DNA from 2 places in the Micromonospora chalcea genome. Region 2 is predicted to be linked to the other one. Evidence: riboswitches for the same ligand, from Rfam matches in the RefSeq annotation. Region 2 holds a riboswitch; the other holds the start of a gene.
What was found. Region 2 has a riboswitch for cobalamin ahead of PVK74_RS10070 (peptidase). Riboswitches for the same ligand answer to the same signal wherever they lie in the genome.
Positions count from the first base shown of each region.

Region 1 (4,654 bases), 400 kb from region 2:
CCGGATCTTCGAGGGGACGACCGCATGCCCAGCACCACCAGCCGCCGCTTCCCACGCACGGCGGCCCTGATCGGCGCCGCCGTCCTGGCCGCGTCCGTCGCCGCCTGCGGCTCCGCCGACGCCACGCCCACAACCGCGCCGTCGGCGTCGGCGCCCGCCTCGGCCCCGGCGAGCGCGGCAGCGGGCGTGCTGACGATCCGCGACCCGTGGGTGAAGGCCGCCGACAGGGGCATGACCGCCGCGTTCGCCACGCTCGTCAACGACGGCGACGCCGACGTCACGATCACCGGGGTGACCACCGACGTGTCCCGGGCCGAGATCCACGAGATGGCCATGACCGACGGGAAGATGGCGATGCGGCAGAAGCAGGGCGGCGTCGTGGTCGCCGCCCGGTCCCAGGCCGCGCTGGAGCCCGGCGGCGACCATCTCATGCTGATGGACCTGACCCGCCCGGTGCGCCCCGGCGACCAGCTCGACGTCACGCTCACCTTCGCCGACGGGCGCACCCAGACGTTCACCGCGGTGGCCAAGCCGTTCACCGGCGCCCAGGAGACGTACGCGCCCGGACACGGCGCGAGCCCCGCGTCATGACCGGAACCGGCGCGCCCGCGCGCCGGGTCAGCCGGCGCGGCCTGCTCACCGGCGGCGCGGCGGCCGCCGGGGGCGCGCTGGCCGGCGCGGGTGCCCTCGCCGCCCTCCGTTCCCACGGGGTACGCCCCGACGACGCCGTCCCGGTGGCCCAGGTCGGCAGCGCTGTCGAGCCGTTCCACGGCGCGCGCCAGTCCGGTGTCACCACCGAGCCCCAGGCGCACGCCGCGTTCGTCGCGTTCACGCTGCGCCCGGACACGAACCGGGCCGCGCTCGGGCGGATGCTGCGACTGCTTTCCGACGACGCCGCCCGACTCACCCAGGGTCGCCCGGCGCTGGCCGACACCGAGCCGGAACTGGGCCTGCTGCCGGCCCGGCTGACAGTCACGTTCGGCTTCGGCCCCGGGCTCTACGCCGCCGCCGGGCTCGACGACCGCCGCCCCACGTCGGTGGCCGACCTGCCGGCGTTCCGGATCGACCGGTTGCAGCCCCGCTGGTCCGGCGGCGACCTGCTGCTGCAGATCTGCGCCGACGACCCGCTCACCGTCGCGCACGCCCAACGGGTCCTGACCAAGGACAGCCGCCCGTTCGCCACCGTCCGCTGGGTGCAGCAGGGCTTCCGCCGGGCCGCCGGCGCCGAGCCCGGACGCACCCAGCGCAACCTGTTCGGCCAGCTCGACGGCACCGCCAACCCGAAGCCCGGCGTGTCGGCGGACACCGCCGTCTGGGTGACCGACGGGCCGGACTGGCTGCGCGACTCCACCACCCTGGTGGTGCGCCGGATCAGCATGAACCTGGAGACGTGGGACCTGCTCGGCCGCGCCGACCGGGAACTCGCGGTGGGCCGGCGCCTCGACACCGGCGCGCCGCTGACCGGCGAGGCGGAGCACGACGAGCCCGACTTCGCCGCGCTCGGACCGGACGGGCTCACCGTGATCCCGGACTTCTCGCACCTGACCCGGGCCCGCGTCACCGACGACCGGCAGAAGATCCTGCGCCGGCCCTACAACTACGACGGCGCGCCGACCGCCGAGGGACACGCGGACAGCGGGCTCGTCTTCGCCGCGTACCAGGCCGACATCGCCCGGCAGTTCCTGCCCATCCAGCGGCGGCTGGCCGAACGGGACCTGCTCAACGAGTGGACCACCCCGATCGGCTCCGCCGTGTTCGCCGTACCGCCCGGCTGCCCCGAGGGCGGCTGGATCGGCCAGCAACTGCTCGGCTGACCACGACGCTGACCACGACCAGGAAGGCGCGTCATGCGTACCCGTACCGTCTCCGCACTCCTCGCCGCGCTGTTCACCGCGGCGCTGCTGCTGGTCCCGGCCACGCCCGCGGCGGCGCACAACTCGCTGCAGGAGGCCACGCCGGCCCGCGACGCCCGGCTCACCACCGCGCCGACGCAGGTGACGCTGCGGTTCCTGCAGCGGCTCAACCCGGCCTTCACCACCATCACGCTGCGCGACGCCACCGACCGTCAGGTGCCCGCGAGCGCGCCCGCCGTGGACGGCGCGACGGGCACGGTGACGATCGAGGAGCCGCTGGCCAACGGCACCTACACCGTCGCCTACCGCGTGGTCTCCCGCGACGGCCACCCGGTCCAGGGCTCGTACCGCTTCACCGTCGCCGACCCGGCCGCTCCCCCGGCGGCCGCCCCGTCACCGGCCACTCCCTCGCCGGCCGCCTCCGCGGACGTCTCGGCGGGCGCTGCGGCAGGCGCGGACGCGTCTCCGGCGAGTGCCGACGCCTCGACGGGCGCCGACGACGGCGGTCTACCGGTGGGAATCCTGGTCGGCGGAGCGGTCGCCGCGGTGGCGGCAGCCGGCGTGACCGCGCTACTGCTTCGACGCCGCCGCGCCTCCTGACCCGTCGCCCGCTGACGCGGGTCCGCCCGGCTTCCTGATGAGCGGGAGAGACGTCCCGCCATGCGGACTGCGCATGCGGGGCGGCACCGGGTGTGCCGGAGCCTGCGTGCCTGTGGGACGGCCGGGGGCAGGGCGCCGAAGGGCGGAACGCGGGTCGCGGCGAGGGCGGGTCGGGGCTGGGTTAGGCTGCCGGGAGCGCTGGTTCACCCGGTCGGCGACGGCCGGGTGTCGTAAGAGGGAACCCGGTGGAAGTCCGGGACTGCCCCGCAGCGGTGAGTGGGAACGACAGCCGTCAACAGCACTGGGCCACCGGCCTGGGAAGCGACGGCCGGTAGGCGACCGGCGACCCCGGTCGGGCCCGCGAGTCCGAAGACCTGCCCGCGTCGCGCGTACCACCGGTGCGCGCTGCCGTCGACCTCGCGGGTGGGTCGGGCGGGTGACACGCCGGGCGGGAGCCGTCGGCGTGCCTCGGCGTGCAACTCCCCCGTCCGGTCGGCGGTCCGCTTCTGCGAGGACGGAACCGCACCGTGACCGATGCCATCACCCTCACCGGCCGACCACCGTCGGCGTCGCACCTGACCCTGTCGCAGATCATGGACCAGCACCACACCAACCTGATGGGCACGGTGCACGGCGGCCGGATCCTCAACCTGATCGACTCGGTCGCCGGGGTGGTCGCCGCCCGCCACTCCGACGGACCGGCTGTCACCGCCGCCATCGACGAGACGGCCTTCCTGCGCGCTGTCCGCGTCGGTGACGTGGTGCACGTGGACGCCCGGATCACCTGGGCCGGCCGCAGCTCGATGGAGGTGGCCGTGAAGGTCAGCGCGGACCGCTGGGACCGCGCGGTGCCGCCGGTGGACGTGGCGACCGCGCACCTGGTGATGGTGGCCGTGGACGACGAGGGCCAGCCCCGGCCGGTGCCGCCGCTGCTGCCCGGCACCGACGGTGACCGGCGGCGCTACCGGGAGGCGCAGATCCGGCGCGAACACCGGCTGGCGCTGCGCCGGGCGCTGCTCGACGGCGTCGAGGAGGGCTGAGGCGTGCTCGGACTGTCGGCGGCCACGCTCGCGGGATACCTGGCCGCGATCGTGGTGCTCATGCTCACCCCCGGGCCGGACATGATGTTCGTGCTCGCCAACGCCACCCGGTACGGCGCGCGGGCCGGGGCGGTGGCGGCGCTCGGGGTCGCGGCCGGGGAGGCGGTGCACGTCGCCGCCGTGGTGGCCGGACTCGCCACCGTGATCGCCGCGTCCCCGGTGCTGTTCACCGCGATCCGGTGGGCCGGTGCGGCGTACCTGATCGTGCTGGGCCTGCGGGCGCTGCGCGGCACGGGCCGGCCCGGCGGCGCGGCGGACGGGGCGGACGGCGGCGGCGCCGGGCGGGCGTTCCGGCGCGGGCTGCTCACGAACCTGCTCAACCCGAAGATGATCCTGTTCAGCGTGGCGTTCCTGCCGCAGTTCGTCCGGCCCGACGCGGGCCCGGTGGCGGCACAGCTGGTGCTGCTCGGCGCGCTGTTCGTCGCGGTGCAGCTCACCGTGGACCTGGCTCTCGGCTTGGGCGCCGGGCGGTTCGCCCGCCGCTGGGGCGACAGCCGCTGGTCGCGGCGGGTCGACCGGCTCTGCGCTGTCGCCTTCGTCGCGCTCGGTGTCCGGCTGGCCGCCGGCTGACGCTTGCTCGACTCCAGCTCGCCGAGATGGCGGCATCAGGAGGGCTCCGACCCCGCCACCTCGGCGAGCTGGTGAGGATCACGCTCCGGCGCCCGGGGCGGGGCGGCGGGCCGCTCGCGGTCCAGGTGCAGGCGCAGCAGCACCCAGCCCAGCGACACGGCGCCGATGAACACGTACGCGGGCTGCGTGCCGAACGTGTCCCAGCAGGTGTGCAGCGTGACGGCGGCGGCGAAGGTGAGCAGGAACGCCGCCAGTCTCCGGCCACCGGGCGCGGCGGCGAACGTGAACAACGCGGCGGCGGTCAGCCCGGTCCAGGCCAGGTGCGCGGCGGGCGCGGTGAGACCGCGAACCAGCAGCGTCCGCTCGACGGCGCCGAGGTTGCCCTCCGACCCGACGAACGCGGCGAACGCGTACCCCATGGTCTCCAGCGCGGCGAACCCGGCGCCGGAGGCCACGCCGATCACCAGGCCCTGCGCCGGTGACCGGTGCCGCCGCCACAGCAGCAGGATGCCGGCCGGCACGATCAGCTTC
Region 1 is NZ_CP118233.1:1,829,328-1,833,981, forward strand. Features, by position in the region: gene PVK74_RS08535 (copper chaperone PCu(A)C) at 25-591, shown strand; gene PVK74_RS08540 (Dyp-type peroxidase) at 588-1,814, shown strand; gene PVK74_RS08545 (copper resistance CopC family protein) at 1,848-2,453, shown strand; cobalamin riboswitch at 2,636-2,849, shown strand; gene PVK74_RS08550 (acyl-CoA thioesterase) at 2,981-3,493, shown strand; gene PVK74_RS08555 (LysE family translocator) at 3,497-4,123, shown strand; gene PVK74_RS08560 (PrsW family glutamic-type intramembrane protease) at 4,159-4,654, opposite strand, start outside.
Region 1: another riboswitch for cobalamin. It lies ahead of PVK74_RS08550 (acyl-CoA thioesterase); the one in region 2 lies ahead of PVK74_RS10070 (peptidase).

Region 2 (4,654 bases):
GAGGTGTCGGCCGGTGCGGGTGGCGGCGCCTCGCGACTCGTCTTCAACTCCAGCGGCGCCGTGGTCGGGGCGTCGCGGATCCTCTCCGGCACCAACAACAACTGCGCCGGTGGGAAGACACCGTGGAACACCTGGCTCTCCTGCGAGGAGGTGTCCCTGGGCCGGGTCTTCGAGACGTACCCCCTCGGCGGGACCGCGGTGGCGCGTCCCGCGATGGGCCGGTTCAAGCACGAGGCGGCCGCGGCCGACCCGGTCCGCCGGGTCGTCTACCTGACCGAGGACGAGACCGACGGCAAGTTCTACCGCTTCGTGCCGGCCACCTGGGGCGACCTGTCCGCCGGAACCCTCCAGGTCCTCCGCGCCGGTACGGCCACCTCCGGCACGTTCACCTGGGCCACGGTGCCCGACCCGGACGGCTCGCCCACCCCGACCCGGCAGCAGGTGTCCGGCGCGAAGACGTTCAACGGTGGCGAGGGCTGTCACTACGCGGACGACACCGTCTGGTTCACCACGAAGGGCGACAACCGCGTGTGGCAGGTCAACCTGGCCGCCGGCACGTACGAGCTCGCCTACGACGACAACCTGGTCAGTCCGGGCGCCCCTCCGCTGACCGGCGTCGACAACATCACCGGGTCCACTGCAGGTGACCTCTACGTCGCCGAGGACGGCGGCAACATGGAGATCTGCATGATCACGCCGGACGACAAGATCTCGGTCTTCCTGCGGATCACCGGACAGAGCGGTTCGGAGATCACCGGGCCGGCGTTCACCCCGGCGGGGGACCGGCTGTACTTCTCCTCGCAACGCGGCACGACCGGCTCGTCGTCCGGCGGCATCACCTACTGCGTCACCGGTCCGTTCCGCCGTTGACCGGCTCCCGGTCCCGCCGGCAGTGACCACACGGTGAAGGACGCCCGGTCCTCACCGGGCGTCCTTCACCGGCGTGCTCCACGCGGACGCGCCGGGACGACGGCCTCTCGACGTCGGGGTGTGAAACCGCCGATTCCGCCGGCCGTCACGGCACGTGGCCGGTTCCTGGCGCATTGACATCGGCGCACCGGCCACAGCAGACTGTCGCGACAACTCAACCACCGCGTGTACGTGCGGGGGAAGACCGGTCGAAATCCGGCGCTGGCCCGCAACGGTAGGCCGCCCAGAGAACTCTGCGGCGGCGAGCCCGAATACCCGTCGTACGCGTGCAACCGCTCCCCACCCGTCGTGGCCCACGGGTCGGAGTCCCGGACGCCCCCGCGTACTGCGGCCGTCCGGGCTTTCGACGACCGCCGGGCCGGAAAGGCGCTTCCGATGGTCGTCCGCCGAAGCCGGCACCGCCTGCTCGCGCTCCTCTGCGGCGTACTCGCCGCCCTCACCCTCACCACACCGGCCGTCGCCGCCCCCGATCGCGCCGCCCTCACCCGCCCGGAGGCCGCCGCCGGCTGGCTCGCCCGGCAACTCGTCGACGGCGAACGCTTCGAGGCGGTCTTCGACGGTGTCGCCTACCCCGACCAGGGGCTGACCCTCGACGCCGTGTTCGCCTTCGCCGCCGGCGGCGTCGCCGACGACCACGGCGCCGGCGCGCTGGCCTGGGTCACCCGGCCGGACATCCGCGACGGCTACCTCGGCGACGGCGTCTCCGAGGCGTACGCGGGCGCGACCGCCAAGCTCGCCCTCGCCGTGCAGGTGCGCGGTGGCGACCCGGCCGACGTCGGCGGGGTGGACCTGATCGCCCGGCTGCGTTCGCTGCAGACGCCGGCCGGCCGGTTCAGCGACCGGTCCGCGTACGGCGACTACAGCAACGCGTTCAGCCAGTCCTTCGCGCTGCTGGCGCTGGACCGTACGGCGGCCGGGGCGCCTCCGGCGGCGGCCGCCTGGCTGGCCGGCACCCGATGCCCGGACGGCGGCTACCCGCTGCTGCCCGCGCAACCGGTCTGCACGTCCGACGTGGACGCCACCGCGCTCGTGACGCAGGCGCTGCGCGCCGCGGACCGTCCGGCCGACGCCGCCGCCGGGCTGCGCTGGCTGGTGTCCGTTCAGCGTGCCGACGGCGGCTTCGCCAACGCGGCCGGCACACCGAACGCCAACAGCACCGGCCTCGCCGCGCAGGCCCTGCGCGACGGTCACCGGCTGCCGGCCTGGGCGCGGTCCCGGGCGTTCCTCGCCGGACTCCAGGTCGGCTGCGCCGGGGCGCCCGCCGACCGGGGCGCCGTCGACTTCGACGGTGGCGGCTTCGACCCGGCCACCGCGCCCCGGGCCACCGCCCAGGCCGTCCTCGGTCTCACCGGGATCGGGTACGCCCGTCTGTCCGCCGCCGGCGCCGACCCCGGCGCACCGGCGCTCGCCTGCCCGTGAACCGCCTCGCCGCTCACCCGATCACAGGAGGACCCGTGTTCCGTCACCGTCCCACCGCCCGCACCTGGATGGCCGGCCTGCTGGCCGCCGTCGTGGCCGGCGTCGCGCTGACCGCAGTCGAACCCGCGCCCCGGTCGGCGCACGCCGCCGCCTGCGCCGGCACCTCGGGAGTCACTGTGGTCGTCGACTTCGCCGCGCTCGGCGGCGGCGTCCAGGTCGCCTGTGCGCCGGGCGATCCGGCCACCGGCCTGGCCGCGCTTCAGGCCGCCGGCTTCACCGTCACCGGCACCGCCCGCTGGGGCCTGGCCTTCGTCTGCCGGATCAACGGCAAGCCCACCGCCGCGACCGAGCCGTGCGTCAACACCCCGCCGGCCACCGCGTACTGGTCGTACTGGCATGCGTCCAGCGGCGGCTCCTGGTCCTACAGCACGTCGGGGGCGACCGGCTACAACCCCGCGCCGGGCAGCGTCGAGGGCTGGTCCTTCGGCGCCGGCGCCCCGCCGAGCATCGCCGCTCCCTGACCCGCCGGCTGCGAACGGTGTGACCAGCGGCGCGCCGGGTACCGGCAGCTGCTCTGGCGTCGTCGCGCGCCCGGGCGGTACGGTGTCGGCACCCGGTGCGCCGGGCACAACTGCATACGTCCCGTGTGGGGGGAAGCCGGTTCGAAGCCGGCGCTGACCCGCAACCGTGAGCGAGAGTCCCTTTCGCGAGCCGGAATGCCCCGCCCGGGACGAGCGGCTTCCACTGTCGAGGTCTACAGGGTGAAGTCCGGGCCGCCGAGGTCCGACCACCCCGCCCACCGCAGCACGCGGAGCGGGGTGTCCGTTTCTCGGGGCGCTTCCCGGAGCTTTCACCGACCGCTCCGCGAAAGGCACCCTGATGCCACTGTCCCGGCGTCTCACCATCGGTCTCGGAATCGCCACGGCGACAACTCTCGCCACGATCACCAGCGCCCCGCTCACCGTGGCCGCGGCACCCGCCCCGGCCCACGTCACCGCCGCCCGCGACGCCGCGTCCTGGCTGGCCGGTGAGTTCAAGAACGGTTCGCTGCCCGGACCGTTCACCCCCGAGGACTGGGGGCTGACAATCGACGGTCTGGTCGCGCTGTCCGCCACCGGCGTCGACGCGCAGACCCGGCAGGCGGCAACCGCGCAGGTCGCAAAGCATGTACGGTCCTACAACAGCTACGACGACTGGGGCATCGAGGGCTTCACCGACGGCGGGGCCACCGCCAAGCTGCTCTATGCCGCAGCCGCCGCCGACGCGGACCCCACCGACTTCGGCGGCTACGACCTGCGGGCGGAAACCCTGTCGCTGATCGCCACGGCCGACGCCGGGCACCAGCGGGGACGGATCACCAGCCGTACCACCGCCGACAGCGGCCCGGACGCCAGCAACACCTTCGACCAGTCCTTCGCCGTGCTCGGCCTGGCCCGCAGCGGCGACCTGCCACAGGATCCGGTGGACTTCCTGATCCGGCAGCAGTGCGCGGCGGGCGGCTTCCGGCTCTACCCGGACGCCGCCGACGGGCCGTCGCCGTCCTGCGACGACCAGCCCGGCGCCACCCTCGACGTCGACTCGACCGCGATGGCCGTGCAGGCATTGCTGGCCGCGGCCGAGGACGGCGCCACGGGCGCCGGCGACGCCGCCCGCAAGGGCGCCGACTGGCTGGTCACCCAGCAGCACGCCGACGGTTCCTTCGGCGGCTCGGGACCGACCACCGGCGCGAACTCCAACAGCACCGGCCTGGCCGGGCAGGCCCTCGCCGCCGCCGGCCGCGACGACGAGGCCGCCCGGGCGGCGACGGCCCTGGCCGCGCTGCAGCTCACCGCGGGCAACGGTGGCGCGGCCTCCGCCGACGCCGGCGCGATCGCCTACAACACCGACGGATTCACGGCTGCCGCGGCGGCCGGGATCACCGACACCGACCGGGACCAGTGGCGCCGGGCCACCGCGCAGGCCCTGCTCGGGCTGGCCCAGGTCCCGCTGGGCCGGATCGGCCTCGACCCGCCGCCCACGTCGACTCCCACCCCGACCGGCACGGCCTCGCCCACCGCGCCGTCCACGCCCTCCGCGTCTCCCACGCTCACCACGTCGCCTCCACCGACCGGCACCGCCGGCCCGACGCCGAGCGTGACCAGCCCTCCGGCGACACCCGCGCCCACGACCGCGGCGCCGGCCACCGCCGCGCCGCCGATCACGACCCCGGCCGCGTCCGGGCCGGGCGGGCTGCCGACGACCGGCGTGGCGATCGGTAGCTACCTGCTGATCGCGCTGCTGCTGATCGGTGGCGGAGTGACACTGC
Region 2 is NZ_CP118233.1:2,225,871-2,230,524, reverse strand. Features, by position in the region: gene PVK74_RS10075 (alkaline phosphatase PhoX) at 1-870, shown strand, start outside; cobalamin riboswitch at 1,084-1,207, shown strand; gene PVK74_RS10070 (peptidase) at 1,306-2,349, shown strand; gene PVK74_RS10065 (hypothetical protein) at 2,418-2,870, shown strand; cobalamin riboswitch at 2,977-3,092, shown strand; gene PVK74_RS10060 (prenyltransferase/squalene oxidase repeat-containing protein) at 3,229-4,654, shown strand, end outside.